Luteibacter rhizovicinus DSM 16549: one gene and its partners. The protein of the gene in region 4 interacts with the protein of the main gene of each other region in a pairwise test. Links are inferred from orthologs where the notes say so. Each region holds a gene or a part of one and is shown on either strand. Other genes may lie near its edges. The genes, in order: yhbY, hfq, nusG and rho.

Evidence for each region.
Region 1: the proteins of rho (region 4) and yhbY interact in binary tests that used the Escherichia coli proteins (3 or more experiments, as listed by UniProt). The link is inferred for Luteibacter rhizovicinus DSM 16549 from one-to-one orthologs.
Region 2: the proteins of rho (region 4) and hfq interact in binary tests that used the Escherichia coli proteins (3 or more experiments, as listed by UniProt). The link is inferred for Luteibacter rhizovicinus DSM 16549 from one-to-one orthologs.
Region 3: the proteins of rho (region 4) and nusG interact in binary tests that used the Escherichia coli proteins (3 or more experiments, as listed by UniProt). The link is inferred for Luteibacter rhizovicinus DSM 16549 from one-to-one orthologs.

Annotation. Positions count from the first base shown.
Region 1 is NZ_CP017480.1:15,961-23,446, reverse strand. The notes cover bases 2,540-5,208. They hold yhbY (ribosome assembly RNA-binding protein YhbY), read right to left. Parts: upstream 4,188-5,208; coding sequence 3,891-4,187; downstream 2,540-3,890. Other genes in these bases: ftsH (ATP-dependent zinc metalloprotease FtsH), read left to right, coding at 4,918-5,208; rlmE (23S rRNA (uridine(2552)-2'-O)-methyltransferase RlmE), read left to right, coding at 4,271-4,900; BJI69_RS00130 (Mth938-like domain-containing protein), read right to left, coding at 3,507-3,884; panE (2-dehydropantoate 2-reductase), read right to left, coding at 2,564-3,499. Outside these bases: BJI69_RS00150 (protein-L-isoaspartate(D-aspartate) O-methyltransferase), read left to right, coding at 41-676; BJI69_RS00145 (YqaA family protein), read left to right, coding at 706-1,314; BJI69_RS00140 (peptidoglycan DD-metalloendopeptidase family protein), read left to right, coding at 1,509-2,369; more of ftsH, read left to right, coding at 5,209-6,849.
Region 2 is NZ_CP017480.1:74,950-82,032, forward strand. Bases 1,848-4,762 are described here. They hold hfq (RNA chaperone Hfq), read right to left. Parts: upstream 3,478-4,762; coding sequence 3,217-3,477; downstream 1,848-3,216. Other genes in these bases: hflX (ribosome rescue GTPase HflX), read right to left, coding at 1,848-3,125; miaA (tRNA (adenosine(37)-N6)-dimethylallyltransferase MiaA), read right to left, coding at 3,568-4,548. In the rest of the region: protease modulator HflC, read right to left, coding at 1-520; FtsH protease activity modulator HflK, read right to left, coding at 517-1,647; more of hflX, read right to left, coding at 1,818-1,847; BJI69_RS00430 (hypothetical protein), read left to right, coding at 5,028-5,381; BJI69_RS00435 (S46 family peptidase), read right to left, coding at 5,514-7,083. UniProt on the Escherichia coli protein: RNA chaperone that binds small regulatory RNA (sRNAs) and mRNAs to facilitate mRNA translational regulation in response to envelope stress, environmental stress and changes in metabolite concentrations.
Region 3 is NZ_CP017480.1:2,660,394-2,668,065, forward strand. Bases 4,763-7,617 are described here. They hold nusG (transcription termination/antitermination protein NusG), read left to right. Parts: upstream 4,763-5,837; coding sequence 5,838-6,398; downstream 6,399-7,617. Other genes in these bases: tuf (elongation factor Tu), read left to right, coding at 4,763-5,293; secE (preprotein translocase subunit SecE), read left to right, coding at 5,434-5,829; rplK (50S ribosomal protein L11), read left to right, coding at 6,601-7,029; rplA (50S ribosomal protein L1), read left to right, coding at 7,033-7,617. Outside these bases: BJI69_RS12020 (MarR family winged helix-turn-helix transcriptional regulator), read left to right, coding at 1-282; BJI69_RS12025 (STAS domain-containing protein), read right to left, coding at 315-689; BJI69_RS12030 (ATP-binding protein), read right to left, coding at 686-1,111; BJI69_RS12035 (SpoIIE family protein phosphatase), read right to left, coding at 1,092-3,005; BJI69_RS12040 (acyl-CoA thioesterase), read left to right, coding at 3,107-3,592; more of tuf, read left to right, coding at 4,103-4,762; more of rplA, read left to right, coding at 7,618-7,672. UniProt on the Escherichia coli protein: Part of the processive rRNA transcription and antitermination complex (rrnTAC). The complex forms an RNA-chaperone ring around the RNA exit tunnel of RNA polymerase (RNAP).
Region 4 is NZ_CP017480.1:1,154,763-1,162,520, reverse strand. The notes cover bases 4,818-7,758. They hold rho (transcription termination factor Rho), read right to left. Parts: upstream 7,273-7,758; coding sequence 5,362-7,272; downstream 4,818-5,361. Other genes in these bases: trxA (thioredoxin TrxA), read right to left, coding at 7,432-7,758; BJI69_RS05340 (glutamate--cysteine ligase), read right to left, coding at 4,818-5,190. Outside these bases: BJI69_RS05360 (ankyrin repeat domain-containing protein), read right to left, coding at 1-966; BJI69_RS05355 (YcgL domain-containing protein), read right to left, coding at 1,057-1,359; BJI69_RS05350 (OmpP1/FadL family transporter), read left to right, coding at 1,596-3,023; more of BJI69_RS05340, read right to left, coding at 3,820-4,817. UniProt on the Escherichia coli protein: Facilitates transcription termination by a mechanism that involves Rho binding to the nascent RNA, activation of Rho's RNA-dependent ATPase activity, and release of the mRNA from the DNA template.

The DNA of each region.
Region 1 (7,486 bases), 1.1 Mb from region 4 along the record:
CCTGCATGCCCTGCCTGCTTCGGCCCTGCGCGGCGAAGGAATGACCTCGCAACGTGCGCGCGACCGCCTGGTCGCCAAACTGGTCGAGGAAGGCATTCGCGACGAGCGCGTGCTCGAAGTCATCCGGCAGCTGCCGCGACATCACTTCATCGATCAGGCGCTGCATTCGCGCGCCTATGAGAATACGGCGCTCCCCATCGGCCACGGACAGACCATTTCCCAGCCCTGGATCGTCGCCCGCATGACCGAGGCGCTGATCGAGCATGGCGTGCCCGAGCGTGTGCTCGAAATCGGCACGGGGTCGGGTTACCAGGCCGCGGTGCTCGCCGGCATCGTGACCACGGTCTACACGGTCGAACGGATCGAAGAGCTGCTGCGCCAGGCGCGTCGCCGGTTCCGTCAGCTGGGCATCGAGAACCTCCGTTCGCGGCACGACGACGGCAAGCTGGGTTGGGAGTCGGATGCGCCTTTCGACGCCATCATCCTCACCGCCGCCGGCGACCGCGTTCCGCTGAAACTGCTTGACCAGCTCAAGCCGGGCGGCGTGCTCGTGGCGCCGGTCGGTAGCCCGAGCCAGCAGGTGCTCCTGCGTCTGCGCAAGGGCGAGAACGGCGAGGTCTTACGGGAAGAACTGGGTGCGGTGAGTTTCGTGCCCTTACTCGGCGGCATCGGTTGATGCGCCTCCACGACAGGGAAAACCGCTGAATGCGGATGTTTGCTTCGCTTTACGAACGCGCCATCGTCTGGGCGCGTCATCGTCACGCGGTCCGCTATCTCGCGGGCCTGTCCTTCGTCGAAGCCTTCATCTTCCCGATCATGCCGGAAGTGATGCTCGCGCCGATGATGCTGGCCGAGCCGCGCAAGGCCTTCCGCTACGCGAACTGGAGCCTGCTGTTTTCGCTGGCGGGTTCGCTGGTCGGCTACATGCTCGGCCACTACGCCTACGAGGCCCTGAAGCCGCTTCTCGAGTCGATGCACCTGCTCGCGCCGATCGAGAAGGGCGTGGCAAGTCTGCGCGAGGACATGGCCGCGCATGCGCTGGCCCTCTACATCGCCCTGGCCATGGCTGCGCTGCAGCCCGTGGTGCCGATGAAGTTCGTGACCTGGGCTTCCGGCATCATCGGGGTGCCCCTGCTGCCGTTCCTGCTTTGCATGCTGATCGGGCGTGGCAAGCGGGTCTGGCTGCTGGCCTTGCTCGTACGCCTGTTCGGCGAGCGCGCTGAACGGATCCTGCGTAAACACATAGAGTGGATAGGTTGGGCTGCTATCGTTGCAGTCGTCCTTCTGGCCGTGTGGTGGTTCCTGCTGCGATGAGTGCCCGTGAAAGGAAATCCGCGATGCTCATGATCCGTCCGCTCGCGCTGGTAGGCGTGCTGTCGGCTGCCGTGGTCGTGGCGGGCTGCGATGTCACGCGCAGCTCTGTCATCGTCACGCGGAGCCCGGGTAGCTACACGCCGAGCCACGACGCGACGCCGCCTCCGGCGCCGCCTGGTGGCAGTTACCGGGTCATGAAGGGCGATACCCTCTACAGCATCGCCTTCCGCAACAAGGTGGATTTCCGCGATCTCGCCAGCTGGAACGGCATTGCCTCGCCGTACACCATCTGGCCGGGCCAGGACCTGCGGCTCGCCCCGCCGGGTCATGACAGCAAGTCGGCGCCCGCGCACGCCGCGCCGGTCGTCGTGGCCGCTACGCCCCCGCCCGCGGGTACGCCGCCCGCCGGTAATGCGCCGCATGGCACACCGCCGCCGGCCCAGCCTGCGCAACCCGCTTTCCAGAGCGTGACGGATGCCGATGTCGCGCCGCCCGCTGTCCCGGCCCCCGCGACCACGACAAACACACCGGTCGTCGTCGCCGGCAAGCCGGCGGAGTCGGTCGTTCCTGTTGCCGTGCCAGTGCCCCCGAGTGCGCCTAACGCCCCCGCCGCGGCGCCCGCCCCCGTGGAGAATCCGCCGGCAGCGACGCCTATCGTGACCAGTGGCGCATCGCGTAGCGCCGGCGGCATCGCCTGGCGTTGGCCGGCCGACGGCACGATGCTGAAGAAGTTCTCTTCCGCCGACGCCATTCCCGGCATCGAAATCGGTGGCAAGGCCGGTGACCCGGTGCGCTCGGCCGCCGATGGCGTGGTGGTGTACAGCGGCAACGGCCTGGTCGGCTACGGCGAGCTGGTCATCATCAAGCACAGCGACAGCTTCCTCTCCGCCTACGGTCACAATCGCAAGCGACTGGTCAAGGAAGGCGAGAAAGTGAAGGCAGGGCAGGCCGTGGCCGAAATGGGCTCGAGCGGCGCGACCCGCGACGAACTCCAGTTCCAGATCCGCCGCGACGGCAACCCCGTCGACCCGCTGCAATATCTGCCAGCAAAATAGGTACATGCATGAGCCGCTTCAGCGGCGAATGCATAGGTAAATGTAGGAGCCGATTCATCGGCGAATAGTAAATACACGCGCTGCACAGCAGCGCTTCCTCCCAGGTTGCTGGCCTCAGCCCCTCACGAGGCCTCCCCATCGAAGCAAGAGCTCGCCGATGAATCGGCTCCTACAGGAGCAGGGGCCCCCACCGCCTAGGCCTGGCGCTTGTTCCGCACCTCAAACGCCTGCAGGTGCGCGAACGCCACCTCCAGCATCGGCGCTTTGACGCCAGCGTCCCGCGCCCGGCGCAGCATGTCACCCACGATGTGGTCGGCTTCGATGCGCTGTCCCGATTCCAGGTCGCGCAGCATGGACGCCGTCAGTGGTGAGCCTTCCTGCGTCAGTGTTTTCCAGGCAAAGGCGCGGGCGTTGTCCGGTACGGCATGACCGGCCGCGCGCGCCACCGCCAGGCACTCCTCGTACATCTGCTCGGTGAGCTGGCGGCCATCGTTCGTGGCGACGATGTCGCCGACGCTGGCGCGGAACAGGCAGGTCGCCCCGGCGAGGGTGGCCAGAAAAGAGAATTTAGCCCACAGGTCGCGCTCGATATCGGTCGAGTGCGTGTGGTCGACGTTCGCCTTGGTGAAGGCTTCGGCGATGGCGATGCAGCGGCCGTCGTGTCCGGTGCCGTCCCGTTCGCCGAAGGTCACCGATGCCCCGCTGCCGAAGTGCAGGATCTCTCCTGCAGGGCCCTTCGCAGCGCTGATCACGCACATGCCGCCGATGATCCGGTCAGCGCCAAAGCGTTTGTCGAGCACGGGGTAGTGGGCCAGCCCGTTGAGGATCGGCAGGATCGCCGTCGTCTCCCCGATGGCCGGGTCGATCGCCTCGATGGCCGAGTGCAGGTCGTAGGCCTTGCAGGAGAGCAGGACGAGATCGAACGTGCCCGCCGCGGCGACCGTGTCGGCGGTGACGTGTTTCACCGTCAGGGTAGCGTCGCCGAACGGGCTCTTGATGACCAGGCCCTTCGCATCCAGCGCCGCTGCCCGATCCGGTCGCACCAGGAAGGTCACATCCGCGCCTTCCTGACTCAGGCGGCCGCCGAAGTAACCGCCGGTGCCGCCGGCACCGAGAACGAGGATGCGCATGGAAAGGTTATCCCTGGGGCAGGATGAAGGCCGCCAGGACCCTGCGGCCCTCGCCGGCCAGGAGACTGTAGGTGCGCGCGGCCGAGCCGTTGGTCATCGCCTCGACGCCGATGCCCTGGCGCAGGAAGCCAGCCATGACCTCGGCGGGGGGAAAGACCTGGCGCTCCCCGGTCCCGATGATCACCAACTCGGGCTTGAGCTCTGCGATCAGGGCGACGTCGGACAGCGTGAGCTGTTTGGCGTCCGTCACCGGCCAGTCCTCGACGACCTTTTCAGGGGTCAGCAGGAGGCTCTTGTGAAAGTCGCGATCGACGATGGTGACCGTGTTCGCGCCCACCCGGCGCACGAAGAGGTACTCGCCAGGGTGCTCGAACGAGAGGTCCATGGCGGGTTACCGGGGTAGGGCGAGCTTCGGATCCTGCTCGTTCCGGCGGAACAGGACGACGATATGGCCGATTTCCTGGACCTTTTCGGAGCCGGTCTGGCTGGTCAGGAAGTCGATCTGGGCCTGGCGCTCGTCCTTGTCGCCTCCGGAGAGCTTGACCTTGACCAGCTCATGGATATCCAGGGCCTGGGCGAGTTCCTTGGCCACGGCCTCGGTGGCACCCTTGTTGCCCAGCAGGACGACCGGCTTGAGATCGTGGGCCATGCTGCGGAGATAGCGGGACTGTGTAGGGGAAAGCGACATTGCGTTCAGGTTCGATGTGCGGCTGACAGGCGTCAAAGGGTATCATGCAAGGCCCGCTCCTTAATAAGCTCCGGTCTAAAGCCATGGCACGCAGTAAGACCAGCTCCCAGTGGCTGAAAGAGCACTTCGATGATCCCTACGTCAAAAGGGCTCAGGCGGAAGGGGCGCGCTCGCGCGCCATCTACAAGCTCGAGGAGCTGATCGAGCGCGATCGCCTTATCAAGCCGGGCATGACGATCGTCGACCTGGGCGCCGCGCCAGGCGGCTGGTCCCAGCTGGCCCGGCGCCGTCTGGGCGACACCGGCAAGGTGATCGCCATGGACATCCTGCCCATGGCCAGCCTGGCCGGTGTGGAATTCATGCAGGGCGATTTCCGCGAAGAAACCGTTCTCCGTGAGCTGGAAGCCATGCTCGGCGGCCAGAAGGTCGATCTTGTCCTCTCGGACATGGCCCCCAATATGTCTGGTGTGGCACTGGCCGATCAGATCCGTGCGATGGACCTTTGTGACCTGGCTCGCCAGTTCAGTCTCGACTGGCTCAAGCCAGGCGGGTCGTTCCTGGTAAAACTGTTCCAGGGCGTAGGGTTCGACGACTACCTTAAGAACTTGCGTGCTGACTTCAGTCGCGTGACGATGCGTAAACCGAAAGCCTCCCGCGCACGTTCGGCGGAGGTGTATGCACTGGCGACCGGCCTCAAGTCGGCGTCCCGGTAACCTGGCGAGAACACCGCATGAATGAGATGGCAAAAAATCTGTTGCTCTGGCTGGTCATCGCGGTGGTCCTCCTTACCGTGTTCCAGACTTTCAATCCCCACAGCGGCTCGTCGCAGGACATGTCGTATACGACGTTCGCCCAGAACGTCGATAACGGTAACGTGGCCAGCGGCACGATCACCTCCACGGCGCCGCCGACGATCACCGGCAAGCTGAAGGATGGCGGTGCCTATCGCACGGTCGTACCGGTGGTTGGCATGTCCAGCAGCGACCTGGTCAAGCAGATGCGCGACAAGGGCGTCGAGCTGCGCCAGGAGCCCGCCGACAATGGCTTCTCCCTGCTCGGACTGCTGTTCAACTGGCTGCCGATCATCATCTTCGTCGCCGTGCTGATCTGGTTCATGCGCCAGATGCAGGCCGGTTCCGGTGGCCGTGGCGCCATGAGCTTCGGTCGCTCGCGCGCCAAGCTGCAGGGCGAAGACCAGGTCAAGGTCAACTTCACCGATGTCGCCGGTTGTGACGAGGCGAAGGAAGAAGTCGGCGAGCTCGTCGAGTTCCTTCGCGATCCGGGCAAGTTCCAGAAGCTCGGCGGCAAGATTCCCCGCGGCGTGCTGATGGTGGGTCCGCCGGGTACCGGTAAGACCCTGCTCGCCAAGGCGATCGCCGGCGAAGCCAAGGTGCCGTTCTTCTCGATCTCCGGTTCGGACTTCGTCGAAATGTTCGTCGGCGTCGGCGCCAGCCGCGTGCGCGACATGTTCGAGCAGGCCAAGAAGCACGCTCCCTGCATCATCTTCATCGACGAGATCGACGCCGTCGGCCGCCATCGTGGCGCCGGCATGGGCGGCGGTCACGACGAGCGCGAGCAGACGCTCAACCAGCTGCTGGTCGAAATGGACGGCTTCGAAGGCACCGAGGGCATCATCGTCATCGCCGCCACGAACCGCCCCGACGTGCTCGATCCGGCCCTGCTGCGTCCGGGTCGCTTCGATCGCCAGGTCGTCGTCGGCCTGCCGGACGTCAAGGGCCGCGACCAGATCCTCAAGGTGCACATGCGCAAGGTGCCGACCGCGGCCGACGTCGACCCGATGGTCATCGCGCGTGGTACCCCGGGCTTCTCGGGTGCGGATCTCGCCAACCTCGTCAACGAGGCGGCGCTGTTCGCGGCGCGTGAGAACGCTCGCGAAGTGCGCATGAGCCATCTGGATCGTGCACGCGACAAGATCCTCATGGGCTCGGAGCGTCGCTCCATGGCCATGAACGACGAAGAGAAAAAGCTCACCGCGTATCACGAGGCGGGCCACGCGATCATCGGTCGCCTGGTGCCCGAGCACGATCCGGTCTACAAGGTCACGATCATCCCGCGCGGTCGCGCGCTGGGCGTCACCATGTATCTGCCGGAAGGCGATCGTTACAGCATGAACAAGGTGGCGATCGAATCGCAGCTCTGCTCGCTGTATGGCGGCCGCGTCGCCGAGGAACTCATCTTCGGCCACGACAAGGTCACCACCGGGGCGTCGAACGATATCGAGCGTGCGACCAAGATGGCGCGCAACATGGCGACCAAGTGGGGCCTGTCCGATGAACTCGGTCCGGTCACCTATGGCGAGGAAGAGGACGAGGTCTTCATCGGTCGCTCCGTCACGCAGCACAAGAGCGTCTCCAACGAGACCGCACGCAAGATCGACGAAGTGGTGCGCACCATCCTTGATCGCGCTTACGCGCGCAGCAAGGAGCTGTTGACCACGAACATCGACAAGCTGCACATCATGGCCGAGACGTTGCTGCAGTACGAAACGATCGACGCACGCCAGATCGACGACATCATGAATGGTCGCGAGCCTGCTCCGCCGATCGACTGGACCAAGCCTGGTTCGCCGCCTCCGCCGCCCCCGCGTGGGGACGCTGGCTCGGCACCGGATAAGGTCGGCAAGCCCGCTACGCAGCTGTGAGAAGAGAAGGGCGGCCACAAGGCCGCCCTTCTTCGTTAGGCAGGGTAGAAGTGTGGGAGCCGATTCATCGGCGAGTGAGTCATGTGGGAGCCGATTCATCGGCGAAAGGGGTCCTCGCGAAAACCTCCCTTCGCAAGTCCAGACGCCTGATTACCCCACTTGTTACCAATTCGAGAAAAAAACTTTCAGAAAAGTGTTGACGCCCACGCTCGATATCTGAATAATTCCGCTTCTCGACACGGCGCCAACGCTTCACAGCGGCAGGCAACGAGTCAAAGGTTTAAAGTGTGCGCCCGTAGCTCAGTTGGATAGAGTACCAGGCTACGAACTTGGTGGTCGGGAGTTCGAATCTCTCCGGGCGCACCATCTTTAAAAGCGGTTGAAAGTGTGGTGTGTTCATACGGATTGACGGGCTTGGGCTTGACCCGTAACATTTGAAGGCTTCACCAAGTCGTTATCGGTGGATACTTTAAGATTCGGGGTATAGCTCAGTCTGGTAGAGCGCCAGCTTTGGGAGCTGGATGTCGGGGGTTCGAATCCCTCTGCCCCGACCAGTTGGCGTTCTACGTACAGTGCCTGCGCCTGTAGCTCAACCGGATAGAGCATCGGCCTTCTAAGCCGACGGTTGCAGGTTCGA
Region 2 (7,083 bases), 1.1 Mb from region 4 along the record:
CTTCGTCGGGGAGGTCGATTCGCTTGATGCGCACATCGACGATGGCGATGCCGAGGTTCTTGCGTGCCGCGAGATCGGTGTCCTTGCGCACCTGGCCGGTGATGTCTTCACGACCGCCGGCGATCAGGTCCTCGAGCTTGCGCGAGTTGAACTCGTGGCGCAGGGCATCCTTCACGATCGGCGTGAGACGCTGGATGGCCTGGGTCTGCTCGCCCGACGTGGCACGGTAATACGCAGCGTTATCGGCGATGCGCCACTTCACGTAGAAGTCGACGTTGACGCTCTTCTTCTCGAGCGTGAAATAGCGCTCGGGCTGCGCATCCAGGCCGAGGATGCGGTTGTCGAAACGCATCACCTGCTGCACGACGGGAATCTTGAAGTGCAGGCCCGGCTGGTAGTCCGCCCGCACGATGCGGCCGAACTGCAGCAGGAGGGCATTCTCGCCTTCCTTGACGACGAAGGCGCTGTTGAAGCCCAGCAGGACGAGGATGACGACGATGAGGCCGGAAATGTATTTCACTGTGCATTCCCCTGCGGATTGGGGTTCGCATCGGTGGTCGCCGACTGGATGACCGGCCCCACGACCGGCACGTTGCGAACCGTGCCGCCGTTCGACTCGACCGGAAGCTGGATGATGTTCTTGCCGTTGCTGCCGTCGACCACCTTCGGATTGCCGGCCATGACTTCCTCGACCGTCTCCAGCCACAGGCGACGACGCGTGACCTCGGGAGCGGCGCGGTATTCCTTCAGCAGCGCATTGAAGCGATCGACGTCACCGTTGGCACGGGCGATACGCTCGACGCGTTCGCCCTGCGCTTCGGCGGCGATGCGCGAGGCATCGCCGCGCGCCACGGGAACGACCTGGCTCTCGTAGGCGCGGGCCTTGTTCTCTTCGCTCTGCTTGTCTTCGCGGGCGGCGTTGACGTCGTCGAAGGCGTCCTTCACTTCTTTCGGTGGCGACACGTTCTGGAAGCTGACGCCCGTGACCAGGATGCCGGCGTCGTACTTGTCGAGCGTGGCCTGGAGGATGTCGCGTGTCTGCTGCTGCAGCGTTTCCTTGGCCGCGGGTGCGACGCCTGCGGCGGATGCCTGCGCCGGCGTCGGCGTGTCGACACCCGGCGTGGTCAGGATGTTGTCCATGATGTTGGCGCCGACGACGGAGCGGACAGCCGCTTCCGAGGCGTTCTTCATCGTGCCGTTCTCGATGTCGTTGTTCGAATACAGGAACTTGCGTGCGTCGGACACCTGGTACTGCACGTTGAAGTCGATCGCGATGATGTTTTCGTCGCGAGTGAGCATCGATACGTTGTCCGAGATCGAGCGGACCTGGGTCATCTCGACCTTGGTCACCGTCTCGACCGGGCTGGGCGCCTTCAGGTGGAAGCCGGGCGGGAGTACGCGCGAGAACTGGCCGAAGCGCAGCACCACGCCGACCTGCCGGGCGTCGATCACCGTATAGCTGCTGACCAGCAGCCAGGCCACGATGAAGACGAGCACGATGGCGAGTACGCCGCCGCTTCCCGCGCCGAACTTGCCGAAGCGAGCCTTCAGGCTTTTGAGCATGCCGTCGAGATCGGGCTTTTGCCCGCTCGACCGGTTGCGGTTCCAGGGATCCTTCTGGCCGTTACCGGGTTCGTTCCAAGCCATGAGCGACAGTCTCCTTGGGGGACCGGAGGGTGGGCGGCTGGCAAGCCTTCAGGTGAACCCGAACGACGGGGATGGACGGCGGGCGTGATACCCCGCCGCCCAGCCGAATGGGCACGCAAACGTTGTGAATTCTAGCAGACGGGTGCGGATCGGTGCTCGATCGCGACCGATCAGAACTCCGCGTGAGGGGGATCGATCAGGTCGCGGAGCGGCCTGCCGTGGACATCGTCGCCGATAAGCGGGGCCAGGACCGAGCGTGGGGCGTCGATATCCAGGTGCCAGCCATGCTCATCGATGGCCTCGCCGGCGATGGCGCCGGCCGCCTTCAGGCGAGCATGCAGACGCCCGGCCGTGAGAGGAAGCTCAAGACCCGCACGGATGCGGTCACCACCGAGCAACTCGCCCAGCGCGTCGCGCAACCCATCCAGGCCGGCGCCACTGGCTGCGGAAAGCCAGACCTGACGCGGTTTGCCGTCGTCGCCGCGATCGACGCGCGGTTCGGCGTCGATCAGGTCCACCTTGTTCATCACCGACAGCTGGGGTACATCGCCGGCGCCGATCTCCTCGAGCACCTCGTTGACCACCTTGCGGAGAATCTCGCGTTCCTCGTCGGCAGCGTCGCTGACGTGGATGAGCAGGTCGGCATCACGGGCCTCGGCCAGGGTGGCGCGGAACGCCGCGACCAGATCGTGCGGCAGCTCGCGGATGAAACCGACCGTGTCGGCGACGACCGCGGGACCACACGCCAGACCGTCGATCTTGCGCACCGTGGGATCCAGGGTTGCGAACAGCTGGTCGGCGACGTACACGCCGCCGGTGGTCAGCGCATTGAACAAGGTCGACTTGCCGGCGTTGGTATAGCCGACCAGGGCGACGCGGGGCACCGTGTTACGCAGGCGCGAGCGACGCTGCTGGTCGCGCTGGGTCTGCACCTTCTCCAGGCGCTTGCTCAGCATCTTCACGCGCTCGGCGAGCAGGCGGCGATCGGTCTCCAGCTGGGTTTCACCCGGGCCGCGGTTGCCGATGGCACCGCCGCGCTGGGCGTCCAGATGGGTCCAGCCACGAACCAGGCGCGTCGCAACGTGCTTGAGCTGGGCCAGCTCGACCTCGAGCTTGCCCTCATGGGAACGGGCCCGCTGGGCGAAAATGTCGAGAATCAGCCCGGCGCGGTCGACGACGCGCGTCCCCAGGTGCTTCTCGAGATTGCGCTCCTGCACCGGCGTCAGCTCGTGATCGACGAGAACCAGGTCGGCCTCGAGCGCGCGCACGGCTTCGGCGACCTCGTCGGCCTTGCCACTGCCGATATAGAAACGGGGATTGGGTGTCGCCACCCGGGCCGGAATACTGGCCAGGACTTCGGCGCCTGCCGAAGCGACCAGTTCGGCGAATTCCTCGCCACGGCGGATCGCGTCGCCTTCGCCACGCGAATGCGGCAGGACCAGCACGGCCCGCTCGCCTTTCTTTTGCCTATCGAACACTTAGGGGGATGACCTCATGAGAAGAAGGGGCGCGCGATGCCAAAGCATACGCGCACCCGTTCCTTTACATATGGGTTGCCGCCGGGGCCCCTCAACCCTCGGCGTCGCCCGCACCCGATTCCGGGTGATTCTCGTGGCCACCGACCCGCACATTGCGGCTCGGCACGACCGTCGAGATGGCGTGCTTGTAAACCATCTGGCTCACCTGATTGCGCAGCAGAACCACGAACTGGTCGAACGACTCGATCGTGCCCTGCAGCTTGATACCGTTCACCAGGTAAATGGCGACCGGCACGCGCTCACGGCGAAGCGCATTCAAAAACGGATCCTGCAACGACTGCCCTTTGGACATTTCTTCTTCTCCCCTACGCCTTTCGTACGGGTCCGGGTAAAAAAACGCCAAACGGCGCCCCAGCCCAAGTGTCTTGAATCTTAACTGCTTTTAAACGCCAGCAGGAAGCGCCGGACGTGACGACATCGGCATTCCCAGGAACGGGCCCAGCGCTTTGTCCACTTCCGGCAACGGATCCCCCCGGTCCGGGTCGAACGTGCGTGCGTCGAGCTCGCTTCGAAGCCAGGTGATCTGCCGCTTGGCGAGTTGCCGCGTTGCATAGATACCACGGTCGCGCAGGTTCGTGGCGTCGCCCTGCCCGTCGAGATACTCCCAGGCCTGCCGGTAGCCCACGGCGCGGATCGCCGGAAGGTCGGCATGCAAGTCGGCGCGGGCCTTGAGCGCCCTGACTTCATCGAGAAAGCCCTCGGCCAGCATGGTGTCGAAGCGGGTGGCGATCCGGGCGTGCAGCGCCTTGCGGTCGTCCGGCAACAGGGCGAGCTTGAGCACCCGCCAGGGCAGTCGATCGCCGGTTGCCTGCTTCTGCAGATCGGTCAGGCGTTGGCCGGTCAGCGCCATGACCTCGAGCGCGCGCTGGATGCGTTGGGCATCGCCCGGCCGAATTCGCTCACCGGCGACGGGGTCCATCGCCGCCATGCGTGTGTGCATCGATGCCCAACCGACGGTTGCCGCTTCCGCCCCCAGCCGCTCGCGGAAGACCGGATCGGCTTCCGGGAGGTCGGACAGGCCACGCTGGAGCGCCCGGAAGTACAGGCCCGTGCCGCCGACCAGGAGGGGAACCTTCCCCGCTTCCCTCACCCGGGCCATCGCGGCCAGCGCATCGCTGCGGAAATCCGCCGCCGAATAGGGCTGGGCCGGATCGCGGATATCGACCAGCTCGTGCGGATACCGCGCCAGCGTCGCGGCATCCGGTTTGGCCGAACCGATGTCGAGCCCACGATAGACCAGCGCCGAGTCGACGCTGATGAGCGCGACCGGATAGCGATCCGCCAGCGCGCAGGCGAGCGCCGTCTTACCCGACGCGGTCGGGCCCATCAGGAAGATGGCAAGGGGGCGGGTGTCGAGACTCATGCGCGGACCGCGATCAAACAAGCGCAAGGTTAGCCCATGTCACGCAGCAAGCGGTCAAGGAATAAGCAGCGCAACGCAAGTGCATGGTGGCAAAGGCGGGAACGCAGTTGTCCACAGGCTTATGCAAGGCCTGTCCACATCGCCTGTGGATATCGCGCAGGAGGATGTCGCGGTGTGGTCAGTAAGTAAGCAGCGCAACGCAAGTGCATGGCGACGAAGGCCGAATCCGACTTATGCACATGGTTATGCAGGCGGTATCCACATTCGCTGTGGATATCACGCGCGTGAGAATCAGGGACGGCTGACCTCGCACTTTTCGCATGCTGCGCTACGCTTCCGCAGACGACTGCTCACTTACTGACCATTGCAACGCAAGTGCTTGCCAGGCAAGCCGCTATCCGACTTATGCACATGCTTATGCAAGCCCTGTCCACACGTGCTGTGGATATCCCTTCGTCCGCGACCATGGAGTTCTTTCGATGACGACCGCGCAAGCGCAACCGACCGATCACACCGGCATCGAATCCACGGAACGCGAGAAGTTCTACGCCGACCTCAACCGTACTCGCGCCGAGGCCGAGAAGTTCTACGCGGAGATGAGGAAGCTCAACAGGGAATCATCCCGATCCTTCGATGAGACGATGAAGGTGCGCGCCGAGAGGGACAAGGCTGAAGCCGAAGCGAGAAAACTCGCCATGGACACAATGAAGACCCAGCTGGATATCCGCTGGTACACGCCCATCGTGAGCGGTTCCATCGCGCTAGCGTGGTTTAGCGCTGGCGGGGCATTCGTCACGGGACTGATAAAGTTGTTATCTGTTTGGGGCAAGTGATCAGCTCGTGGCTACTCACTGACCAAGGCAACGCAAGCCCTTGCCTGCGAAGGCGCGATCCGACTTATCCACACGGTTATGCAGGTCGTATCCACAATCCGTGTGGATAACGCCTGACACTCGGCCTGTCACTTACTTTGCAGGAACACCCAGTTCCTTGAGCAACGCCGGTGACGGATACACCTTGTCCATCAACCAACGCATGTAGCGCATGTCGACGTGGATCGCGCGCTTGTAGCGCGGGTCGTACATCCAGCTGGCGCTGACGGCTTCCCAGTTGCTGTCGAAGTTGAGACCGACCAGCTCACCCTTCGCATTGAGTACCGGCGAACCCGAGTTGCCACCCGTCGTATCCAGGTTGCTGAGGAAGTCGACCGGCATGGCACCCGTCTTCGGATCGGCGTAGCCCGTGAAGTCGCCCTTACGGATGGCGTCGAGCAGGGGCTTGGGTGCATCGAACGGAGCGACACCCGTGTTCTTCTCGACGATCCCCTGCACGGTGGTCAGCGGCGCATAGGTCACCGCGTCGCGCGCCTTCAACGGCGTGACCTTACCGTAGCTGACACGCAGGGTGGAGTTGGCGTCCGGATAGACCGCTTTGCCCTGCTTCTCCCGATAGGCGATCAGTGCCTGCATATAGGAGGGACGCAGGCGCAGGAGGTCGCCTTCACGCGCCTTGCGTTCGTCCTCGATGCGCAGCAGCGCGGGACGCAGGGTGCGAGCCGCGACCAGCAGGGCATCGTTGCTTTTCTCGATCTCGGCTGGCGTTGCCGCGAACAGGCGCGTGCGCTCGGGCTCGCCGCCGAATGCCGTCGCGCCATAGATGTGATCGAGCGCTTTGGCGAGATCGGCTGGCGTCCGACCGAACACCTTGTCGACTTCAGGCAGGCGTTGCCCTTCCGGCAGCTTCTGATAGCGCGTCATCAAGGACGTGACCAGGGCCTTTTCCACGCGCGCGTCATAACGACGCTGGATCTGCTTCAGCTGGCTCTGGATCAGTTCCTCGTCGCGCTTCTGGTAGCCGGACTCGCGCTCCGCGTCCGGCTTGGGACGTTCGACCGCGAGACGATCGATCGACAGCGCCCCACGCATCAGTTGGGTCTGGCTCGATAGCAAGCCGACGAGAAGGTCGCGCTCGCGCACGTCCTTGCCCTGCGCGATGAGCGCCATGGCCTGGTCGATCTGCGGCTTCAGCGTCTTCGCATCGGGCTGCGTCGCGAGCCATGCCAGCATGGCGGCCTCGTCCTCACGGCGAACCGTCACCGCGTCGCTGCGCTCGAGACCTTCGAGTTCGCCACTGAATCGCTTGATACCGTTCTTCAGGGTCTGCAACTGCGAGGCGTAGCGGATGCCGGCCTCCTTGTCGGCCTTGCCCTCGGCCTCGATCACGTCCTGCAAGGCTTTCAGCACAGCGACCGACGTCGGCAGGCGCCACTCGATCTGGTCGGCGAATTCGGCGGCCGTGCGGTGGCGGTAGGTGATACCCGGATAGCCGGCCAGCATGACGAAATCGCCCTCGGCGACACCTTCCGTGGAGATTTGAAGATGCGACGGCGGATGGTAGGGCACGTTGTCCGGTGAGAAGTCCGCCGGCTTGCCGTCCTTGCCGACGTAGGCACGCAGGATGGTGAAGTCGCCGGCGTGACGCGGCCAGACGAAATTATCGACCTCATCGCCATAGTTGCCGATCGCACGCGGCGGC
Region 3 (7,672 bases), 1.5 Mb from region 4 along the record:
GTCTCGGAGCTGGGCGAGCGGCTGTTCCTCGATTCCGCCACGCTGACGCCCTTGCTGAAGCGCTTGCAGGCGGCGGGCATGGTCCAGCGCACCCGTGGCACCCGCGACGAGCGGCAGGTCATCGTCACCTTGACCGACGAGGGCAGGGCGCTACGCGAGAAGGCCGGGCAGGTGCCCGTCGATGTGTTCTGTGCGACCGGCTGCGAGATCGACGAGGTCGTCGGCCTGAAGAGCCAGCTGGAAAAACTTCGTGCCGGCCTGATCGACACCAACAACGGCTGAGCGGCGAAGGCGGCCCGTCAGCGGTGTGGCATTCAGCCCGTAATCTGCCGCTGCATGTGGTCCAGGTACTGATCCAGTTCCGCCACGCTGGCGAACACCTCGGCGACGGGCACGGCCTTGACGATCTCGAAGACCTTCTTCACCTGCGGCTGCGGGTTGAGCAGCAGGGTGCGGCCAAAGCGGTCGTGCATCTGCCTGCGTAGCTGCGCGAGGCTGCGCAGGCCGGCGCTGCTGATGTATTCGAGGCCGGAAAGGTCGATGACCAGCGTGCCGCCGTTGTCGACCATCGGCGTGATGTCGCGCAGGGCGCTGTCGAGATCACCGAAAGTCGCTGCGTCGAGTCGCCCCTCGAGCCAGACGGTGGTGCGGGCGGGGGTGGGGCTTTCGCTGCGAACGATCAGGGTCATGAGGACGGCTCGTCGGACAAGGATGGATCGAAACGGATAACGACACGGTTGCCGTGTGCGTCGCGTGCATATTCGAAGTCGCTGGCGATGCTGCGTGCCAGGTGCAGGCCGAGCCCGCCGATCTCCCGGTCCGCGATGTCGCCGGGAAGGTCGGGCGGCTCATGCTGGAGAGGGTCGAACGCCTCGGCGTCGTCGCGCAGTTCCAGGCGAACGATGTCCGAGCAAATCTCGAGGTGAATCGTGATCTCGCCGTCACGGCCATCCGGATAGCCGTGACGCACGGTATTGACCAGCAATTCCTCGAGCACGAGGCGTACGTCGGCGCGACAGGCATGGTCGATGGCCGCGAGATCGAGGGTCATCTCGGCACGGTCCAGGGCGAGGAACACGTCCTCCAGGCGGTTAGGAATGCACAGCCGCATCGAGGCGGGCTCCCTCGGCGCCGGTGTCGTGCCAGGTCAGGGCGAGCAGGGCGATGTCGTCGTAGGCGACAGCGCCTTCGACATACGCATCGACATCGCTCAGTACACGATCGACGAAGGCTTCCGGCGTCGCGCCTTCTTCGATGCGCGACACGCTTTCGAGCAGGGCGTGCGCGCCATAGAGCTTCTGGTTTCCCGCATGCGCCTCGCTGACGCCGTCGGTGTACATGAGCACGGTGTCGCCCCCAAGCAGCGTGAGTACGCGTACAGGGTAGCGTGCTTCGCGATCGAGGCCGAGGGCGGGGCCGGTCTCCACGTCGACCAGGATGGCGCTACCGCCTGCGTGCAGCACGGGCTGTTCGTGCCCGGCGCTGGCGAGGGCGAGCAATCCGGTTTCGGTCTCGACCACGCCGCACAGCAGGGTGACGAACATGCAGGTGTCGTTGCCTTTGCACAGTTCCCGGTTGAGCGAACCGAGGATGTCACTGGGTGAGCGCGCGTGGGTGGCGATCGTGCGCGCGAGCGTGATCGTGCGCGCCATGAACAGCGCGGCCGGAATGCCCTTGTCCGAAACGTCGCCGACCATGACGCAGACGTGCCGTGCGCCGAGCGCGAAGTAGGTGTACAGGTCGCCGCCCACCGCGCTGGCCGGGCGAAGCGCCGCATGCAGCTCGAGCCGGCCGTCATCGGCGAGCCAGTGGGCATCGGGGATCAGGGCGAGCTGGATCTGCCGGGCGATCTCGAGTTCGCTGGCCATGCGCTCCTGCTCGCGCGCCGTCCGCTTGGCCGTATCGATATGGCCGGCAAGTTGATGACGCATGTGATCGAAAGCGCGCGTGAGTCGGCCGACTTCGTCGTTGCGGCGAAGGACCGGGAGCTCGAAGTCCAGATCGCCGCGCGATACGTTCTCGGCGCGCTCGGCGAGCACTCCCAGTGGCGCCATCAGGCGGCGTGTCACCACCAGGGTGATCAGCGACACGCCGGCAAGGGCGAGGATGCCGAGCAGGATGTCGACCATGTAGGTATGGCGCAGGTCGGCAAGCACCTGACGTTCCGGCATATTCAGGCCGAACGTCCAGCGCGTGCCCTCGATCGGGACGAAGTAGATCCACACGGGCTCACTCACCCGGCCGCCCTCCTCCGGGGTGATGCGTACCGGGTTGCGCTTCGCTGCCAGGGCGGCGAGCAAGGGGCGGCTGCCTCGCGTGCCGATGTAGGACACCCAGTCGTGGGCCAGGAACTTGCCGTCGGCGTCGACCACGAAGGCCGAGGCATGGTCGGGCTTGTCCAGTTCGCCGAGTAACTTTTGCAGCCAGTCCAGGCTGATGGTGACGTCGGCCACGCCGATGACCGGCAGGTTCTTGCCCGCTATGGCGGTGGAGAAGCCGACCAGGGTCTCGTTGCGCTCGGCGGAGCGGAACGGTGGTTGCCAGCAGCCTTTGTCGCAGTTGAGGCCACGGATGAACCAGGGTGAGCTCCAGTACGGGGCGGGATCGCTCAGGCGGGTTCCCATGACGATGCCCCCGGCCGGATTGCGCCTTGCCACGGGTGCGTCCTCCGGGCGCAGGGTCGAATGGTCGTGTGGCACGAAAGCGGCGCTGATATCGCCGATCTCCGGGTTCGCCTCGAGAACGTCGCGGATGATCGCCGGCGCCTGCTCGCGCCGGGTGGTGAGCAGGCCGGCGAGTACCTGGTCGACCTTGGCGACACCATCGATGCGTGCCTGGATGCGGTTGGCGGCGGACGAGGCGATGGCCGCGGCCTCGCGTTCGGTCTGGCCGAGGGTTTGCTCGCGGGTGTGCGTCAGCAGCAGGCCGCCTGTGACGATCAGGACGATCGCCGACCCCAGCAGGACGGCCAGGGCGAGTCGGGAGGCGACGCTGCGAAGGGCCATCGGGCATTCCAAGGGTGCGTAGGGCCGAATCTATGCCGGTCGGGTCGGTCGGACAAGCCGCCGGGAGGCCATAATGCGACTTTTCAGAGCAAGGTGATTGCATGCCCGGCACGCAGCGTGAGGTCGAATTCCGTTTCCTGGCCCAGCCGACCGACGTGAATTTCGGCGGGAAGGTCCATGGCGGCATGGCGATGAAGTGGCTGGATCAGGCCGGCTACGCCTGCGCAGTCGGCTGGAGCGGGGCCTACTGCGTCACCGCCTCGGTCAGCGGCATCCAGTTCCTCGCGCCGATCCTGATCGGTGACCTGGTCACCGTGCGCGCCCGCCTTATCCATACCGGCACCTCGAGCATGCACCTGGCGGTGGACGTCCTTGCACGGGACCTGCGCAGCGGCGAGCAGCGCCTGGCGACCAGTTGCGTCATGGTTTTCGTGGCGCTCGACAAGCCGGATGGCGGCAAACCCACCCCTGTCCCGCCGTGGAAGCCGGTGGAGGCGAAGGATCTGCGTCTGCAGGAGTACGCACTGAAGCTCATGGAGATGTCGCGCGCAATGGAGCCGCTGGTGCTGGCGACCCGCGAGGCGTAAAAACGCTTCCCTTCACGGGGGCTCCTCGCTACACTTCGCGGCCCACCCGTCGACGGCCCGTATCGACGGGGTGTCCGGGCCTCCGGAAGCCGTCATTGCACGCTGATTCGCCTGCAGAAGTTATTGACAGTTTCCGGGACGCTCGCGACAATAGGCGTTCTATGTTGGAGGAATACCCAAGCGGCCAACGGGGGCAGACTGTAAATCTGCTGGCTTACGCCTTCGGTGGTTCGAATCCACCTTCCTCCACCAGACGAGTTCCGCGCAGTGCGGGAGTAGTTCAATGGTAGAACTTCAGCCTTCCAAGCTGATTGTGCGGGTTCGATTCCCGTCTCCCGCTCCATTGTAACTTCGCGCGCTGCGTAATCGTGCTCATGTAGCTCAGTCGGTAGAGCACTTCCTTGGTAAGGAAGAGGTCGCTGGTTCGATTCCAGTCATGAGCACCATCTTCGTCGTCCGCGGCGGTTCCTTTTTTTACTATCTCATTGGCTCCAGCGGAGTTTAGCGCTCATGGCAAAGGGTAAGTTCGAACGTAAGAAGCCGCACGTCAACGTCGGCACCATTGGTCACGTCGATCACGGCAAGACCACGCTGACGGCTGCGCTGACGAAGATCGGCGCCGAGCGTTTCGGCGGTGAATTCAAGGACTACGGTTCGATCGACGCTGCGCCGGAAGAGAAGGCGCGCGGCATCACGATCTCGACCGCCCACGTTGAATACGAATCGCCGATGCGCCACTACGGCCACGTCGATTGCCCGGGACATGCTGACTACGTCAAGAACATGATCACCGGTGCGGCGCAGATGGACGGCGCGATCCTGGTGTGCTCGGCCGCTGACGGCCCGATGCCGCAGACGCGCGAGCACATCCTGCTGTCGCGTCAGGTCGGCGTGCCGTACATCGTCGTGTTCCTGAACAAGGCTGACATGGTCGACGACGCCGAGCTGCTCGAGCTGGTCGAGATGGAAGTCCGCGAACTGCTGTCGAAGTACGAGTTCCCGGGCGACGACACCCCGATCATCCACGGTTCGGCCCGTCTTGCTCTTGAGGGCGACCAGTCGGAAATCGGCGTGCCGTCGATCATCAAGCTGGTCGACGCGCTCGACAGCTGGATTCCGGAGCCGGAGCGCGTGATCGACAAGCCGTTCCTGCTGCCGGTCGAAGACGTGTTCTCGATCTCGGGTCGCGGTACGGTGCTGACCGGTCGCGTCGAGCGCGGCATCGTCAAGGTGGGTGATGCGGCCGAAGTGGTTGGCCTGAAGGACACCCAGCAGACGACGGTCACGGGCGTGGAAATGTTCCGCAAGCTGCTCGACCAGGGTCAGGCCGGTGACAACGTCGGCGTGCTGGTCCGCGGTCTGAAGCGTGAAGACGTCGAGCGTGGCCAGGTGCTGGCTGCTCCGAAGTCGGTCACGCCGCACACCGAGTTCGAGGGTGAGGTGTACATCCTGTCGAAGGACGAGGGTGGCCGTCACACGCCGTTCTTCAGCAACTATCGCCCGCAGTTCTACTTCCGTACCACGGACGTGACGGGTTCGATCAAGCTGCCGGAAGGCGTCGAGATGGTGATGCCGGGTGACAACGTGAAGATCAACGTCACGCTGGGCTTCCCGATCGCCATGGACGAAGGCCTGCGCTTCGCGATCCGCGAAGGCGGTCGTACCGTCGGCGCCGGCGTCGTGGCGAAGATCAACAAGTAAGTACGAGTGATGCCGGTCCCCTGGGGCCGGCATCCCCACTGTTTCATTTGTACGCCAGTAGCTCAATTGGCAGAGCAGCGGTCTCCAAAACCGCAGGTTGGGGGTTCGAGTCCCTCCTGGCGTGCCATTCTTGAGCGCGCATGAACACGAAGGCAGAACAAGCCAAGGGTATGGGCCCGGCCGACATCGGCAAGCTAGCGCTTGCTTCCATCGTGCTCATCGCCGGCATCGTCGGTTTCTACTATTTCAGCGATAACCCGAACGTGCCGTCTTTCGCGCGCGTCGTCGGCGTTATTGTCGCCGTTGCCGCCGCCCTGGCGATCGGTGCATTCACGGTCCCTGGCCGTAAGCTGCGCGGCTTCATCGCCGAGTCGCAGTTTGAGTTGCGCAAGGTCGTCTGGCCGTCGCGCGACGAAACGCTGAAGACCACCGGTATCATCATCGTGGTCGTCATCATTCTCTCGCTGCTAATGGGGCTGATCGACTGGTTGCTGAAGACGGTCGTGCTCGATTGGCTGCTTAAGCTCGGACATTGAGGTAAGGCATGAGCAAACGCTGGTACGTGGTTCACGCCTATTCGGGATTCGAACAGCAGGTTCGCAAGGCCCTGACCGAGCGCGTCGTGCGCGAGGGTATGGAAGAAAAGTTCGGTGAAATCCTGGTTCCGACCGAGGAAGTCATCGAGATGCGCGGTGGCCAGAAGCGCCGCAGCGAGCGCAAGTTCTTCCCTGGTTACGTCCTGGTGCAGATCGAAACCGATACCAACGGCAAAACGCCGCGTATCGACGACGAATGCTGGCATCTGGTCAAGGAAACCCCGAAGGTCATGGGTTTCATCGGCGGTACCGCCGACCGTCCGCACCCGATCAAGGACACCGAGGCCGAGGCCATCCTCAGCCGGGTCCGCGAAGGTGTCGAGAAGCCCCGCCCGAAGGTCCTCTTCGAGCCCGGCGAGATGGTTCGCGTCACCGAAGGCCCGTTCAACGACTTCAATGGCGTTGTCGAGGAAGTGAATTACGAAAAGAGCCGCCTGCGCGTCGCGGTGCTCATTTTCGGTCGTTCTACCCCGGTCGAGCTCGAATTCGGCCAGGTGGAGAAGGCCTAAGGGCCTCCTGGTCGGTCCTCCCGACCCGTTCGGCACGGGCGTTGCATAGCCCGAAGCCGGCGCCTATAATGCCCGGTCCACGCTGGAGCTTTATGCTCCGGCGTGTCCGTGTTTCAGGGGTTCGCATAAGCGGGCCCATTCACCACCAGGGAAGGTCTACAGCGAGGAGCCGCAAGGCGCCAGCACTCGCGAGGAAAGTTAAATGGCAAAGAAAGTCATTGGTTACATCAAGTTGCAGGTGAAGGCCGGTCAGGCTAACCCCTCGCCGCCCGTCGGTCCGGCGCTCGGTCAGCGCGGCCTGAACATCATGGAGTTCTGCAAGGCGTTCAATGCCGCGACGCAGAAGCTCGAGCCGGGTCTTCCGATCCCGGTCGTGATCACGGCCTATTCGGACCGTACCTTCACCTTCATCACGAAGACCCCGCCGGCCTCGATCCTCCTCAAGAAGATCACGGGCGTGGCCAAGGGCTCGCCCAAGCCGAATACCGACAAGGTCGGTAAGGTCACCCGCGCCCAGCTCGAGGAAATCGCGAAGCAGAAGGAGCCGGATCTCACGGCTGCCGATCTGGATGCCGCCGTGCGTACGATCGCCGGCAGCGCGCGTTCCATGGGCCTGGTAGTGGAGGGTTAAGAAATGGCAAAGCTCACGAAGCGTATGAAGGCCGCTACGGCCGCCGTCCAGCCCGGCAAGACCTATGGTCTCGACGAAGCGCTGAAGATCGTCAAGGACAACGCCAAGGCGAAGTTCGCCGAGTCGGTGGACGTCTCCGTCCGTCTGGGCATCGACGCGAAGAAGTCGGACCAGGGCGTGCGCGGTTCCTCGCTGCTGCCGCACGGCACCGGCAAGACCGTCCGTGTCGCCGTGTTCGTTCCGCCGGGTGAGAAGGCCGATGCCGCTCTCGCCGCCGGTGCCGACGCTGTCGGTATGGACGACCTCGCCGAGAAGATGGCCGCTGGCGATCTGAACTACGGCCGCGTCATTGCGACGCCGGACGCGATGCGCGTCGTCGGTAAGCTCGGCCAGGTCCTCGGTCCCCGTGGCCTGATGCCGAACCCGAAGGACGGCTCGGTCACCGCCGACGTCGCCACGGCCGTCAAGAACGCCAAGGCTGGCCAGGTCAAGTTCCGTAACGACAAGGGCGGCATCATCCACGCCACGATCGGTAAGGCCAGCTTCGACGCTGCCCAGCTCGCGGACAACCTGAACATGCTGATCTCCGATCTGCTGAAGGCCAAGCCGGCCGCGGCAAAGGGTCAGTACATCCAGCGCGTCG
Region 4 (7,758 bases):
CAACAGGCGCATGTCGGGCGAGAGCGCCGCCAGGGTGAGCACGGGGCGCTGGTCGCGCTCACCCGGTTCGGCACCGGTGTCGGGATCGGCACCGGCTTCCACGAGCGCCACGGCACGGGCGATATCGCCTTCGCGTGCGGCGGCGAGGAGGGCGCGCTCACGCACGCCCGGCTGGCTTTCTTCGCTGGACAGGACGGGGATCGGCGCAGGCGCGGCAGGCGTGTCGACGAGGGGTTCGCGACGGGGCTCCGCACGGGCCGTGCGGATGTGCCCGCGGCGATCGCAGAGCAGGGCGCGCAGCGTGCGGTTGGCGATCACCATCCCGCAGACCGGCAGTAGCACGACGCCGTAGATGGCCAGCGCAGCGATCCGCATCTCCGACGGAAACACCCCGTAGAGGCCCGACAAGGCCACCGCGCAGAAGGCCAGCACCAGCAAGCCCAGGGCGGCCGGCACGAAATGCGAGAAAAAGCGCTCTTCCGCCGACAGGTGACGGCCGAACGAGATGGATCGCGCCACGGCGGTGAAGATCCACGAACCCGTGTTGCTGTCTTCCGGGTAGGCGTCGTCCCAGAGGAAAAGCAGGCCGAAGGCCGGCCACACGCGCCAAAGGGCGGCCAGCGCGACGACGAGCGTCGCGGCCAGCAGAAGTGCGGCCCCGAGGCTGGGTGCCTGGGTGAGCTTCAGGAGCGGCCACGCGACCAGCACGAAGACGACGAAGGTGTAAATCGTGAACATCACCACGTGTGCCGAACCGCGACGCAGCGTCGTGCGCAGGTAGCTCTGCTCCGGGTCGAAGCCGATCGCATGGCACACCGCGCCCATGGCCAGGGCGTTGGCGAGCAGGAGCGGTATCAGCGCGAGCGGTGAAGCGGTCAACCCGGCGCACGCGACAGCGGCGAGGGCAGGGAGGAACCAGGGCAGTGCCTTGATCAGCGGTGGTCGTCGACGTTTGGGATTGGCCATGCGCGGGAGTATACGGACGCCACAGGGGTGGCGCGGTAACGCGGCGTTAACCCGCGCGACACGGCGCGCCCCTGCGCGTATTCGGCGAGGTCAAGCGCGGACGAGCGTCAGGTCGGGATCGATCTGCCGGTTGAAGTTGGGTTGGTTGCAGACGGTGAGCGTCTCGTTGGACGGGGTCTGCAGGTGCCAGCCGCAGCCGGCCAGATTGGTGAGGATACGGTCGGAATCGTCGTGCGGCAGCTTCCGCTGTGGTGTCAGCTCCACTTCGAGGACGAAGCGGAGCTCGCCCAGGAGGAGGACGAGCGGTTCGGGAAGCATCTCGAACCCGTCGCGGCGGGTCATCCAGACGTAGGTGTCGGGTTTGCGCAGGCTGGCGTAGACGTAGCAGTGCATGACGGCAGTCTCGCTTGCGATTCGGCTTACCACCCTACCAAAAGTGGGGCCCCCCAGGCAGTGCTGTAAACCCCCGCCGTTACAGCTTTGTTGCATTAGCACTTGCAAATTTCTCGTCAAGTCGTCCAGAGTTCCACCCCAGATTGTTAAACGCGCGTATGAAAACGGATAAATTTTAGGTTTTCCGCGAACGTGACGTCGACCCAGAGCAGAACAAAAAGCAGGAGCCACCCCGAATGTCGAAGCTGAACCTCAATACCCGTCCGCTGGCCATTGCCGCCCTTTCGCTGGCCATCGCCGGCGCGCTGGTGGCTCCCCAGGCCGCGCACGCCAGTGCTTTCCAGCTCAAGGAAAACAGCGCCGCCGCGCTCGGTCGCGCCTTCGCCGGTTCTGCCGCCGCAGGTGACGATGCCTCGGTCATCGTGAACAACCCGGCCGCCATGTCCCTGCTCAAGGGCAATGTCGTCCAGGCCGATGTCACCGGCATCAATTTCAGCACCAAGTTCCACGGCACCGCGACCGATGCCCAGGGTCGCCCGATCTCCGGTGGCAACGGCGGCGACGCCGGCACGACCATCCCGGTCCCGGCGATGTACTTCGCCACCCAGGTGAACGATCGCCTGCACATCGGCCTTGGCCTGACCGCCCCGTTCGGTTTCAAGACCGACTATGACTCCGACTGGAAGGGCCGTTACAACGGCATCAAGTCCGACTTCAAGTCGTTCGACGCCACGCTTTCGGCTTCGTTCGATGTCACCGATACGTTCGCCATCGGCGCCAGCTTCATCGCGCAGAAGACCAGCGCCGAACTGACCAGCGCGATCAACTACAACACCGTCGGCCTCGGCCTGATCCAGCGCGCCGCCGCTGCCGGTCAGATCTCGCCGCTCGTTGCCCGCGGCCTGGCGCAGCAGTACGCCACCGTTGTCCCGCCGGGCAGCGACGGTATCGCCCGCATCAAGGGTGACGACTGGGGCTACGGCTGGCAGCTCGGTGGCCTGTGGCGCCTGACGGATACCGATCGCCTCGCGCTGAACTACCGCAGCAAGATCAAGCACACGCTCGAAGGCACCGGTAACTTCACCATGCCGTCGAACGTGACCGCCGTCCTGTCGAACCCGACGGTGGGCGCCCTGCTCGGCAGCGGCCAGCCGCCGTTCACCCACACCAACGGCTCGGCAGGCTTCACCACGCCGGCTGTCGCGACCGCCAGCTACTGGCACCAGGCATCGAAGTTCGGTTGGGGTATCGACGCATCGTGGACCAAGTGGGATTCCTTCCAGGACCTCACCGTCAACTTTGAAAACCCGAACCAGCCGCAGAACACCGAGCACTTCGGCTGGCACAACAGCTGGTTCGTGTCCGTGGGTGGCGAGTACTACATGACGGACAAGCTCACGCTGCGTACCGGTGTCGCCGTCGACACGACGCCGACCGAAGACCAGAACCGTGACGTCCGCGTGCCGGACTCCACCCGCAAGTGGGTCGCGTTCGGTCTGGGCTACAAGGCTACCGACCGTCTCGAGATCAACGCCGGTTACGCCCACATCTTCGTCAACAAGGCGCACATCGCCGGTGGCGAGAGCTCGACGCTCGATCGCATCATGGGCGAGAGCGACGACAAGGGTAACCTGCTCAGCGTGTCGGCCAAGTACGCATTTTGATCGTCTGATCAGTAAGGCCTGAAACCAAAAAAACCTCCCCGGCAACGGGGAGGTTTTTTTTGTGGGAGCCGCTTCAGTGGCGAGCTCTTACGCTTCCCCACTCCCGCAACACTTCTTGTATTTCTTCCCACTCCCACACGAACACGGATCGTTCCGCCCGACCTTCGAAGGGTCGCGACGCAACGTCTTTCCATGGTCGGGATGGCGGCGCCGGTACAGCTTCGCCAGCTGGAACGGAATCTCGTTGAGCAAGCCCATCCGCTCCTCGAACGAGGGCAACGGCAGCGCCGGCATATCCGGTGTCGCTTCGGTCTGATCTGCCGACAGCGTCATCAGCATGCCCATGAACGGATAAAGGCTCTCATCCATCCATTCGTCCCAGGCCTCGCCCCACTCGTTGAGAGCAAAGCGAAAGCCGATAGCCCAGTCGCTGGCGATCGGGAAATCACCGGTGTACGTGCTGATGTCATCGATCTCGTCGAATTCCTCCGGCGAGTCGATAAAGGGCAGGGATTCTTCGCCAAGTACCTTCGGATCGGCGGCCACGCGGGCGGCAATGACCTGCCAGAATTCCCGCATCAGGCCGTCGGCTTCGCTCGCTTCGGCTTCCGACGACCATGGCGTCGCCCCGCCGAGTTCCAGCACGGCAACGCAGTCATCGACATCCACATCGATCGGTCCGACCAGAGCCGCCGAGAACAGGCCGTCGAGGGCTTCCAGGGAGTAGCGGTTGGTCGAGGCCAGCAGGTCGTCGAGGCGGCCGAGTTTCGTTTCGCTCATCTGCATGCGTGCGGCCTCAGTACGCGTATTCGCTGAAGATCGGATCCACGCTGCCGTTCCAGCGGCCGTGGAACAGTTCCAGCTTGGTATCGGCCTGGGTCTTGCCCGACAGCGCCATCTCTTCCAGCGGCTCGAGGTAGATCGACTCGTCGGTACCGCGGTGGCCCTGCACGTTACGACGCTTCAAACCATGCGAAGCGATCTTCACCGCCTCGAGCGCGAGTTCGCGCACGGTGTGATCGCGGAAGCGCAGTGCCAGAGCATCCTTGGGCACGCCATCGCGCAGCGCATGGCGCTCGGCCCGGGTGAAGTCCTTCACGAGATCCCACGCGGCATCGAGCGCCACATCGTCATACAGCAGGCCGACCCAGAATGCAGGCAATGCGCACAGCGAGTTCCAGGTGCTGGTGTCGGCCCCACGCATTTCCAGGTATTGCTTCAGGCGAACTTCCGGGAAGGCGGTGGTCAGGTGGTCTGCCCAGTCCTTCATGTTTGCCTGCACGCCCGGCAGCGCGGGGAGTTCGCCACGCATGAACTTCTTGAAATCCTGGCCGGAGAGGTCGACGTACTTGCCGTCGCGATAGCTGAAGTACATCGGCACATCGAGGATGTAGTCGACATAGCGCTCGTAGCCGAAACCGTCTTCGAAGACGAAATCGAGCATGCCGGTGCGGTCGGCGTCGGTGTCGGTCCACACATGCGAGCGGAAGGACTTGTAGCCGTTCGGCTTGCCTTCGGTGAACGGCGAGTTGGCGAACAGTGCCGTCGCGATCGGCTGCAGCGCCAGACCCACGCGGAACTTCTTCACCATGTCCGCTTCCGTGGCGAAATCGAGGTTGACCTGGACGGTGCAGGTGCGGGTCATCATGTCCAGGCCGAGCGAACCGACCTTGGGCATGTACTCGCGCATGATCTTGTAGCGGCCCTTGGGCATCCACGGCATCTGGTCACGACGCCACTTCGGCTGAAAGCCCATGCCGAAGAAGCCGATGCCGAGTTCCTCGGCCACGGAACGGACCTCACGGAGGTGCTCGGTGACCTCGTCGCACGTCTCATGGATCGAATGCAGCGGCGCGCCGGAGAGCTCCAGCTGGCCGGCTGGCTCCAGGGTGATGTTGGCCATGCCCTTGGTCAGCGCGACCGGCGTCTCGCCTTCGCGGGCGACGTCCCAGCCGAAGCGCGTGGCGAGGGTCTCGAGAAGCTGGCGGATGCCCGGCCGATCGCCGTCGAAGGGGGGCGGGGTGAGGTCGTCCGTGTAGAAGCCGAACTTCTCGTGTTCGGTCCCGATGCGCCAGGCCTCACGCGGCTTCTCGCCCGCGGCGAGATAGGCGACCAGATCGTTACGGTCGCCGATGGGCGTGCTCTTGGCGGCGCTGGGTATGGACACGGACTTTCCTTGAACGAGAGCGGCAGGGCCGGATGCGGCACACATGGGGGCGTATGCCTGCCGGGAAAAGGTGTTATGCCCGGCGGCGCAGGGTAGCAAATGCGGCGCGAGGGCGCGAAAAACGAAAAGGCCGCCCGGAGGCGGCCTTTCGCTGGATTCCACGAGGCGCGGTCAGCGCTTCATCGAATTGAAGAACTCGTCGTTGGACTTGGTGTTCTTCATCTTGTCGAGCATGAACTCCATCGCGCTGAGCTCGTCCATCGGGTGGAGCAGCTTGCGCAGGATCCAGATCTTGGCGAGCAGGTCCGGCTCGATGAGCAGGTCTTCGCGACGGGTGCCCGAGCGGTTGATGTCGATGGCCGGGTAGACGCGCTTCTCGGAGATGCGACGGGACAGGTGCACTTCCATGTTGCCGGTGCCCTTGAACTCCTCGTAAATCACTTCGTCCATCTTCGAGCCGGTGTCGGTCAGCGCCGTGGCGATGATCGTCAGGCTGCCGCCTTCCTCGACGTTACGTGCCGCGCCGAAGAAGCGCTTGGGGCGCTGCAGGGCGTTGGCGTCGACACCACCGGTGAGGACCTTGCCGGAGCTCGGTACGACGGTGTTGTAGGCGCGGGCCAGGCGGGTGATCGAGTCGAGCAGGATCACGACGTCCTTCTTGTGCTCGACCAGGCGTTTGGCACGCTCGATCACCATCTCGGCGACCTGCACGTGGCGCACGGCGGGCTCGTCGAAGGTCGAGCTGATGACTTCACCACGAACGGTGCGAGCGATTTCCGTCACTTCCTCGGGGCGCTCATCGATCAACAGCATGATCAGATGGACGTCCGGATGGTTGTACTGGATGGCCTGGGCGATGTTCTGCAGCATCATCGTCTTGCCGGACTTCGGCTGCGACACGATGAGGCCGCGCTGGCCGCGACCGATGGGCGCCACGAGGTCGAGGATGCGACCGGTGATGTCCTCGGTCGAACCATTGCCGCGCTCGAGCTTGAACGACTTGCGCGGGAACAGCGGGGTGAGGTTCTCGAACAGCAGCTTGTTCTTCGACGCCTCCGGCGGATCGCCGTTGATGTCGTCGACCTTGAGCATCGCAAAGTAGCGCTCGCCTTCCTTCGGATGGCGGACGCGACCGGTGATGTAGTCGCCGGTGCGCAGGTTGAACCGACGGATCTGGCTGGGCGAGACGTAGATGTCGTCCGGACCGGCCAGGTAGGACTCATCGGCCGAGCGCAGGAAGCCGAAGCCGTCCTGCAGGATCTCGAGCACGCCTTCAGCCCAGATGCCACCGCCGGAACGGGCGTGGGCCTTGAGGATGTTGAAGACCACGTCCTGTTTGCGCTGGCGGGCCACGCCCTCGCGTACACCGAGCGACTCGGCGAACTCGAGCAGCTGGATGGCGTTCTTGCGCTTGAGCTCGGTCAGGTTGATCAGGCGATCGTTGCTGCCGGCGTCGGCGTTCTCGTCGTCGTCGACCGGATAGCCGTTGTTATTGCGCTGGCTCTGGTAGTTATTACCACCGCCACCGCCACCGCCACCACCGTTGCCCGGATTGCCGCCACCGCCACCCTGGCGCTGCTGGTTGCGCTCGTTGCGCCGGCGCCGGCCGCGACCTTCGCGTTCGGCGTTATTCGGGTTATTCGGGTTGTTCGGGTTGTTGGGGTTGTTCGGATTGGTATGGCGGTTCTGCGGCTGGTTCGGGTTTTCAGCCCGGCCCATCGGCTGGTTCTGGCCGCCCTGCGGCTGGCCGTTACCGTTGCCGTCGCGGGCTTCGGCCGTCGCGGGACGCGCCTCGTTGCCCTGCTGGGCGTTGCCCTGCGGTGCGTTATTGAGCTGAAGCTCCGCCTGTGGCGCGGGCGACGGGCTGGGTACCGGTGCCGGGGTGGGCAGCGGAGGCAGCGGCGGCACGGTAGCCGGCGGACGAGCCGCGGCGGGTGCGGGAGCCGGAGCAGGCGCGCTCGTCGCTACCGCAGGTGCTTCAGCGGCGGGTGCCTTTCGGCGAGTACGGGGACGCGGCTCGGTCGCAGGCGGATCGCCGGCGCCCTTGGCGTCGCTAGGATTTTTGGTTTCGATATCAGACACGGGCAAACCTCACGGGGCGCCGTTGAAGAAAAAATGGGAGAGGGTTCGCAGCATGGGGGACAAGGCATGTCCCGGCGAACTCCTGAAGCCTAGCATCGCGTGAGGCGCGGCGTAAAGCGCCTCACGCGGCGGCTTAAGTGAAACGTACAGCTAGAGCGATCAGATCGAGGCTTCGATGAACTTGGCCAGCTGGCCCTTGCCCACGGCGCCGATCTGCGTGCCGGCGACCTTGCCATCCTTGAAGATCATGAGGGTGGGGATGCCGCGAACGCCGAACTGGCGCGGGGTCTGCTGGTTCTCGTCGATGTTGATCTTGACGATCTTCAGCTTGCCTTCGTACTCGCCAGCGAGCTCATCGAGCACCGGGGCGATGGATTTGCAGGGACCGCACCATTCCGCCCAGAAGTCGAGCAGGACGGGGGTGTCGGAATCGAGAACTTCTGCCTGGAACGCAGAGTCGCTCGTATGGGTGATCTTGTCGCTCAC